DNA from 2 places in the Leifsonia sp. Y862 genome. Region 2 is predicted to be linked to the other one. Evidence: predicted binding sites of a transcription regulator. Region 2 holds the regulator's gene; the other holds the start of a gene.
The links. The regulator HrcA, encoded in region 2, represses chaperone genes, less so after heat shock. The targets are predictions, from matches to a motif close to TTNGCACTCGNNNNNNNCGAGTGCNAA.
Positions count from the first base shown of each region.

Region 1: a site for HrcA is predicted at 2,340-2,366, ahead of groES (co-chaperone GroES). Genes of this name have one in related genera too.

Region 1 is NZ_JBYHFR010000001.1:1,848,104-1,852,296, reverse strand. It holds gene AC25Z0_RS08745 (DUF4190 domain-containing protein) at 1-538, shown strand, start outside; gene AC25Z0_RS08740 (hypothetical protein) at 652-1,062, shown strand; gene AC25Z0_RS08735 (class I SAM-dependent methyltransferase) at 1,103-2,302, opposite strand; gene groES (co-chaperone GroES) at 2,444-2,740, shown strand; gene rarD (EamA family transporter RarD) at 2,835-3,812, shown strand; gene AC25Z0_RS08720 (ABC transporter substrate-binding protein) at 3,854-4,193, shown strand, end outside.
Region 2 is NZ_JBYHFR010000001.1:768,537-772,729, forward strand. It holds gene AC25Z0_RS03635 (HNH endonuclease signature motif containing protein) at 1-477, shown strand, start outside; gene AC25Z0_RS03640 (DUF4870 domain-containing protein) at 718-1,095, opposite strand; gene AC25Z0_RS03645 (DUF4870 domain-containing protein) at 1,336-1,788, opposite strand; gene hrcA (heat-inducible transcriptional repressor HrcA) at 2,002-3,024, shown strand; gene dnaJ (molecular chaperone DnaJ) at 3,072-4,181, shown strand; gene AC25Z0_RS03660 (16S rRNA (uracil(1498)-N(3))-methyltransferase) at 4,188-4,193, shown strand, end outside.

The DNA of each region.
Region 1 (4,193 bases), 1.1 Mb from region 2:
TCCCAACCCGCTGGACGACAGGCCAACTGCGGCATCCGCTGCCGCTGCAGATCCCCGCGCGGCAGCGAACGCATCTTCCACGCCGTCCGAACCGTCTGCACCATCCGGCTCATCGACACCGCAGTCCGGCTCGCCATACGGCGGCCCGGCCGCACCACCCTCATACGGTGCTCCGACTCCGCCGCCGCCAGGATACGGTGCACCAGGCTACGGCGCACCGGGTGCCGCTCCATACGGGACACCCGCCGCCAAGCAGCCGGTGCTCAGCATCATCTCGCTGATCGCCGGAATCGTCGGCCTGCTCGGCTTTCCCGTCGTCTTCCTGCCGATCATCGGCGGCATCCTCGGCCTGATCATTCCCGCCGCCGCCGTCGTGCTCGGCTTCCTCGGCAGGTCAAAGGAGCCGCGGGCCAAGGCCATGTGGCTGACCGGAATCATCACCGGATTCGTAGGCCTGGCGATCGCCGTGATCAGCATCATCGGTTGGGCCATCGTCATCGCGACGATTCCCCCCGGTGGCTACCGGTACTATAACTAGCCGGCCAGTGTGGCCGTAGTTTCGATGGTGGGCGCCAGAACTCGGGGAGCCCTCCTGCGTTACGCGAGCGCCGCCTCGTGCGTGCGTTGTGCTTAAACCCGGAGGTCGCGTCAATGAACGGGCAACAGAGCGAGTCTGGGGCGCCCAGGGATGAGTTCAGTCTGGATCTCACCCGTCCTCCAGCGCCGGTTGAAGGTCAGCTCGATTACGAATCGACGGTGACGGCCCCCACCGAATGGGTGCCGTACGTCTACACGAACTCGGAGATCCAGGCGCTCACCGAGCGACGACAGCTCTCGAACGCGTCCGTCGTCTGTGGCGTGCTCGGCCTGGTGATCGCGGTGTTCGGCATGTGGGGCATCCTGGTCTCACTCGCTGCCATCATCCTCGCGCTCATCGGGCGGCGCACTGAGCGGATGGCCGGGCGAACCTGGCTGCTCGGTTTGGTCGCCGGCATCGTTGGCGTCGTCGTTGCAGCGGGCTGGATCGTGCTGATCATCGCCGTCTTCCCCGGCCGCGTGTAGCCGCGGCCCTGCCCTGCACTGCCGTGAGCCGCGCCTCGGTCTATACCGAGCTGGCCACCCGTTCCACCAGCAAGGCAACGCGCTTTCCAGCACGCCTCGTCATGATCAGCGTGGCTGAGGCGCTTCCGGTTGGCTTCAGCCGCACCCGCAGGGCAGCCGGGTCAAGGTCGACGCCGCGCTTCTTGATTTCGATGGTGCCGATATCGCGGGCTTTGAGTGCCTGCTTGAGCTTCTTTTCGTCGAACGGCAACTCGTCGATGACGCGGAATGCCGTGGCGAACGGTGATTCGATCAGGGTGTCAGACGTGAAGTAGGCGATCCCATCGCTCACCATGCCGGCGTCAGCGGATCGGGCCAGGTCTCCGATGAGCCTGGCGCGAATGACCGCGCCATCCGGCTCGTAAATGTACTGGCCCAATTCGGCGACATCCACGTCGTCTGCGTCGGCATCCGCTGTCATCTCCGCAACGCCGCCAGGCGTGAGGATGAGCGCGGAACGTCGGATGCCCTCCCTGGCCAGTACGCCGAACCACAGCCCCATTTCAACGAGCTGCCCGTCGACCGAGATCCACTGCGCTTCTGCCTCAGCTGGAATCAGGTCGCGATCGTGGCCTGGTCCGAGCTTGACGCCGATGGGGAGGGTTTTCGCGAGGCCGAACACGTAGTCGAGGGAGGGCGAGTAGTCCTCCGGTCTCGTCAGGCGAGACGTGTTCTTGTGGCCGGAGGTGCGCCTGGCCGGATCGAACCAGGCAGCGTCGAATCCGGTGAGGTCGAACGTCTCAGCGTCAGCGTGCTCGACGTGGGCCTGCGGGAACGGCGCCAGGTTGAAACTCGCGACGGTCGCTGTCACTTCGTCGGCGTCGACGGCGGTCACCGCGATGTCCATGGCAGCCATCGCCATCGCGTCGCCCCCGATTCCGCACCCGAGGTCGGCGACTCGATGGAGGCCCGCCCCTGCGAATCGGCCGGCGTGCAGTGCGGCAACGCGCAACCGGGTGGCCTGCTCGAGACCGGCTTCGGTGAACAGCATGCGCTGCGCGAACTCGCCGAACTTGCCCTGCGCCTTCGCGCGCAATTTGGATTGAGTGAGGACGGCTGCGACGAGCCCAGGGGAGTGCCCTGCCTTGCGCAGGTCGGCGACCAGGCGTACGACATCTGCGCTGGATTCGAAGGGGGGAAGTGAGTCAAGAAGACGCAGGCCCTCTGGTGATAACAGCTCGACGAGCTCTGAGCGATCCATTACGTCACGGTAGCACCGATGTCGGTGCCGCCATTGTCTGGCACTCACATTGCGTGAGTGCCAGATGCGCCCTAAACTCGAATTAGCACTCTCGACGTGAGTCTGCCAACCCTTATGTCTTAGTTAAGAAAGAGGTCAACCGTGTCGGTCTCCATCAAGCCGCTCGAGGATCGCATCGTCATCAAGCAGGTCGAGGCAGAGCAGACTACTGCTTCAGGTCTTGTCATTCCTGACACTGCCAAGGAGAAGCCCCAGGAGGGTGAAGTCGTTGCAGTAGGCCCCGGCCGCATTGACGACAACGGCAACCGCATCCCGCTCGACGTCGCTGTCGGCGACAAGGTCATCTACTCCAAGTACGGCGGAACCGAGGTCAAGTTCGGTGGGGAAGACCTGCTGGTCCTCTCGGCACGCGACGTCCTCGCAGTGGTCGTTCGATAGTTTCTCGCTTTTCTGGTCGGGCCCCTGATGCACAGCATCGGGGGCCCGACTTTTTTGTGCGCGGCAGGCGAATCGCCGACCCTAGGATTGACAGATGTCCGCAGACCCCCTCAAAACCCCTGCCGCTCCCTCCGCCGCACTCGCCGCCGCCGGCCGACCGGCCAGGAGTGAGCAGAGCAAGGGGCTGACCTATGCGGTCTCTGCGTATGCGTTGTGGGGCCTGCTGCCGCTGTACTTTCTGCTGCTCGTGCCGACAGGTGCCTTCGAGATCGTCGCGTGGCGCGTGCTGTTCTCGCTCGTCTTCTGTGCGCTGCTGATCACAGTCACGCGCAAGTGGGGAGCTCTCACCGCGGTGTTCGCGAAGCCGCGGGTCGTGTGGACGATGGGGCTGGCCGGTGCTCTCATCTATGTCAACTGGCAGACCTACGTCTTCGCTGCGGTCAGCGGGCACGTCCTTGAGGCCGCGCTCGGCTATTTCATCAACCCGATCGTCACGATCTTCCTCGGCGTCATCGTGCTCAGGGAGCGCCTGCGCGTGGTGCAGTGGATCGCGGTGGGAATCAGCGTGATCGCCGTCGGCGTTCTCACCGTCGGCTACGGCTCCGTGCCCTGGATTTCCCTGATCCTCGCCTTCTCCTTCGGCTCGTACGGCCTGATCAAGAAGCGCGTCGGCAACGACGTGGATGCCGTGACGGGCCTGACGCTGGAGACCGCGTGGCTCGCTCCGATCGCCATCATCCAGCTCATCGTCGTCGCCGCGCTGTCTGGGTTGACCATCGGCACCATCTCTCCATGGCACACGATGGGACTGCTTGCGGCGGGCGTCGCGACAGCGGTTCCGCTCCTCTTCTTCGCAGCGGCGGCCAGCCGACTGCCGCTCACCTTCCTGGGCTTGACCCAGTACATCGCTCCCGTGCTGCAGTTCCTGGTTGGGGTGTTCGTGCTGGGAGAAGAGATGCCGCCAGAACGGCTCATCGGTTTCGCTCTGGTCTGGGTCGCGTTGATTGTGCTGACGATCGACATGATCGTCTCCGGTCGCGCGCCGCGGCGCGTATCGCTCGAACCGGTCTAAGCGGCCGATACGCTCTGGATGCACCAGCCACCGAAAGGACCATGATGCTTCGCCGCACCGTTGCCGCCCTCCTGGGTCTTGCCGTCGTCATTCCGCTGGCTGTGACCGCCTGCTCGTCAGAGCCGTTGGCGCCGACGCCAACGCCGACGAGTGCGACCGCCAGGGTCGTTCCATCCGGCGACGGCGTGCTCCGCATCGGAACGCTCTTCCCGATGACGGGCGACGCTGCCGGATCCGGCGCCGCGCAGGTCGCTGGAGCCCAGCTGGCCGCCCGTGAAATCGCTGAGCAGGGCGGGGTGCGCGGGCAACCGCTCGAGATCATCCACCGCAATTCGGTCGGGGATCTCGTCACAGCGCTGGCCGACCTTGTCGCGCGCGGCG
Region 2 (4,193 bases):
GGCACGGGTGCCGGTCACATTGATGGGCAGGTGGCACCCATCTCAATGCTGACGGTGGAGCAGATGGCGTGTGCCGGGGGAGTGCAACCGGTCACGATCAATGCGAAGGGCAAGATCATCGAACTTGGGGTCACCGACCGGTGCTTCTCCGGCCAGCAGCGCCGTGCAATCACCCTCCGGGACGGCGGCTGCATCATCCCGGGCTGCCAGAGCCCGGCCGCGTGGGCCGAGATTCACCACGTCATCCCGGATGCGCTCGGCGGGCCCACCGAGGTGGGTAACGGAGTGACCCTGTGCTGGTTCCACCACCGAACGATTCACCGGTCGGGGTGGCAGATCCGGATGGTCGACGGGGTGCCGCAGGTGAAGGCCCCGATCTGGATGGACGGGCAGCAGCGGTGGCATGTGGCCACGAAGTCCCCGACCCGGATGGCAGACCAACTCGCCGATAGACGTGATCATCCGCAAACGGGCTGAACAGAACCGACCCGGCCGTGTCTGTATTGGTCCGAGACCCCACCCGGTTGAATGATCAGGACCCGCGTGAAGCATGCTCCTAGGGGGCCCGAGCGCGCACCGGGCGCACCGTGGGCCGCGAGCGCGCGTTCACGTTCTGCTCCGACATCCGCTCAACGAAAGAAGCCGCTCACCAGATCGTGACCTGGTGAGCGGCTTCTTCCGCGTGACCGCCGGTGCGGCCTCACACGAGAGTGCGAGCTAGCTGACGAACTTGATCGACAGCGGGTACACGTACGCCTCGCCCTTGTTGGCAGCGACTGCGGCCATGATGCTGAAGACAATCGTCACGACCCATACGGCGAAGACGATCAGGATGCCGATGAAGACGGCCGTCAAGATGGCGCCGATGATGTACGCGATCAGCATGGTGAGCTGGAAGTTCAATGCCGCAGCGGTGTGCTGGCGAATGAACGGGCCGCGATCCTTGAGGACCAGGTAACCGATCAGTGCGGGCAGCAGCTCGAAGAAGATTCCGCCGATGTGGATGAGCGTCGCCCAGAGCTTTTCGTCAGCCGGGCTGAGCTGGCTGGGAGACTGGTACGGGTTGGCGGGAGGGGGTGGAGGTGCATCAGACATGGTGTCTCCTTTGGCGCTGGGATCGTATGGCGCTGGATCGCGCACGGGGCGGGCAATGATGACGTGCAGTGAAACGCGGACATGCGGAAAACGCGGTGATGTCCAGTCAATACAGTACAGACAGAGCGAGACGCAATTGGGGACGAATACGCGTGTCTGGCGTGGCTACGTCATCCGCGGGCTCCGTGACCACTGTTTGGTCAAGCCCGTATTGGTCAAGCCCGTATTTGGTAAAGCCGGCTATCCGATGAAGCGGATGGCGTACGGGTAGCGATAGTGGTACCCATCCTTCGCCTTCATGAAGCCGAGGATGGAAAAGACGACACCGAGGATCCAGAGCACCCAGAACAACAGGCCGATGAACGAGATCAGGCCGAAGGTCACGACGGTCACGATGAAGCTGACGACGTAGATCACCACGTACCCGATCGACAGGGTGATCTGGAAGTTGAGTGCTTCCTTGGCTTCCACGTTGGTGAACGGACCGCGCTGTCTGAAGACAAGCCAGATGATGAGCGAGGGAAGGAACCCCAAAATACCGCCCAGATGAGCCAGGGACGCCCACTGCCGGTCGTCCATTGTCGACAGGGTGGTATTCGGGTTCGGCGGAACGTAAGACTGCCGGAAGCCGGGCGGCGGCTGTTCCTCGCCGTCTGGCGGTTCTGGGGGAGTCTGTGCATCCGGATCAGTCATGATCGCGCCTTTCAGACGATTGCACGCTCCAGGCGGTCATGCCAATCTCGCGCGCCGTTCTGTATGCCAACGCTACTGCGGTGAAACTCCGGTTGGCAATCAATGAAGGCACAGGTAGACGCGATATGATTGGCACTCAGTCAATGCGAGTGCTAACGCGAAGAGTATGCGAGCGCCGACGTGAACGCCGAGTGAAGAGGGGACTGTAACAGCATGGTTTCCGAACGCAGCCTTGAAGTCTTGCGCGTCATTGTTCAGGACTACGTCGCCTCCCGCGAGCCGGTCGGATCGAAATCGATCGTCGACAGGCACTCCTTTGGCGTCTCGGCCGCGACAATTCGCAATGACATGGCCCTGCTCGAAGAAGAAGAACTGATCGCCGCACCGCACACCTCGTCGGGGCGCATCCCCACCGACAAGGGATACCGGCTGTTCGTCGATCACCTCGCCAATGTGCGCCCGCTGACTCCAGCTGCGCGCCAGGCGATCGAAACCTTCCTCGGTCAGTCCTCCGACCTCGACGAGGTCCTGGCTCGCAGCGTGCGACTTTTGTCACAGCTGACGAAGCAGGTCGCCCTCGTGCAGTACCCGTCGCTGTCCCGCGCCCGCGTTCGCCACGTCGAACTCGTGCCGCTGACCGATCACCGAGTGTTGTCCGTGCTGATCACCGACTCCGGTCGGGTTGAACAGCGCGTCATCGACCTGCCCCGTGCTGTCGATGAGCAGCAGCTTGCCTCGATCCGTGCCCGGCTCAACCAGTCTGTCGGTGGGTCGACCATGACAGAGGCAGCCAAAACGCTGACGGATGCCGGCGACTTCGGCCCTGCCGTAGAAGCCGATCTGCTCGGCGTGATCGTGTCCACCCTCATCGAACAGGTCGGGGCGAACCGCCACGACCGCCTGGTGATGGCAGGAGCTGCGAACCTGGTGCGCACTGAGGAAGACTTCAGTGGCAGTATCTACCCCGTGCTCGAAGCGATTGAGGAGCAGGTTGTCCTGCTTCGCCTCTTCGGTGAGATGGTGGCCGACCAGCACGGTGTCTCGGTGAGCATCGGACGTGAGAATGCGTCATTCGGGCTGGGGGAGACATCCGTTCTCACCAGTGGATACACCTCAGCCGGCGGCGACCTGGCCAGGCTGGGTGTGCTCGGTCCGACTCGCATGGACTACTCGAACAACATGGCTGCGGTACGCGCTGTTGCCAGATACCTCTCCCGTCATCTCGGTGAGAACTAGCTTTTATATCCACTTTCCCGCACACAGATCAACAAGGAGAGCCGCTTTTGGCTGACCACTACGAAGTCCTGGGCGTTTCCAAAGACGCAACGATCGATGAGATCAAGAAGGCGTACCGTCGCCTTGCCAGGCAGCTCCACCCCGATGTGAATCCTGGTGCTGAAGCATCGGAACAGTTCAAACTCGTCACGCACGCCTACGACGTCCTGAGCGACCCGAAGCAGCGCCAGCAATATGACATGGGCGGCCAGGGCGGTGGCGGATTCGACGGCGGCAACTTCGGAAACTTCGGCGACATCTTCGAGACGTTCTTCGGTGGCGGCGGTGGCGGCGGCAGTCGCGGACCCCGCTCACGTCGTGAACGCGGCCAGGATGCACTCATCCGCGTCGAGGTTGACCTCGAAGAGGTCATCTTCGGCACGCACCGCGACCTCGAGGTCGACACGGCCATCGTCTGTGAGACCTGCAACGGCAGCTGCTGCCAGCCGGGCACGTCGCCCGTCACCTGCGACATCTGCCACGGCACCGGAAGCATCCAGCGCGCAGTGCGCTCCCTGCTCGGCAACGTGATGACGTCAAGCCCCTGTGGCACCTGCCGCGGCTACGGCACCATCATCGCAACGCCGTGCGTCACCTGCCAGGGACAGGGCCGTGTTCGCGCCCGTCGCACCGTGGCCGTCGACATCCCCGCCGGCGTCGACACCGGTCTCCGCCTGCAGATGCCAGGCAGTGGAGAGGCCGGCCCCGCTGGCGGCCCGAACGGTGACCTGTACCTCGAGATGAAGGTACGTCACCACGACATCTTCAGCCGCAACGGCGACGACCTGCTCTGCACGCTCGAAGTGCAAATGGCGGATGCCATCCTCGGCACGACCACGACGCTCAAGGGTCTCGACGGCGACATCGAGATCGACCTGAAGCCCGGCACCCAGAGCGCCGAGATCCTCACCATCAAGGACCGCGGCATCACCAAGCTGCGCGGCAGCGGCCGAGGAGACCTGAAGATCGGCATCCAGGTCGTCACCCCGACGAAGCTCGATCACAAGGAGAAGGAACTCATCCAGCAGTTCGCGGCCAGGCACAAGGGGCACGCCCCAGAGCTCAGCCAGTTCCAGCAGGGCCTGTTCTCCAAGCTGCGCGATCGCTTCCTCGGCTAGATCCTGATGGCC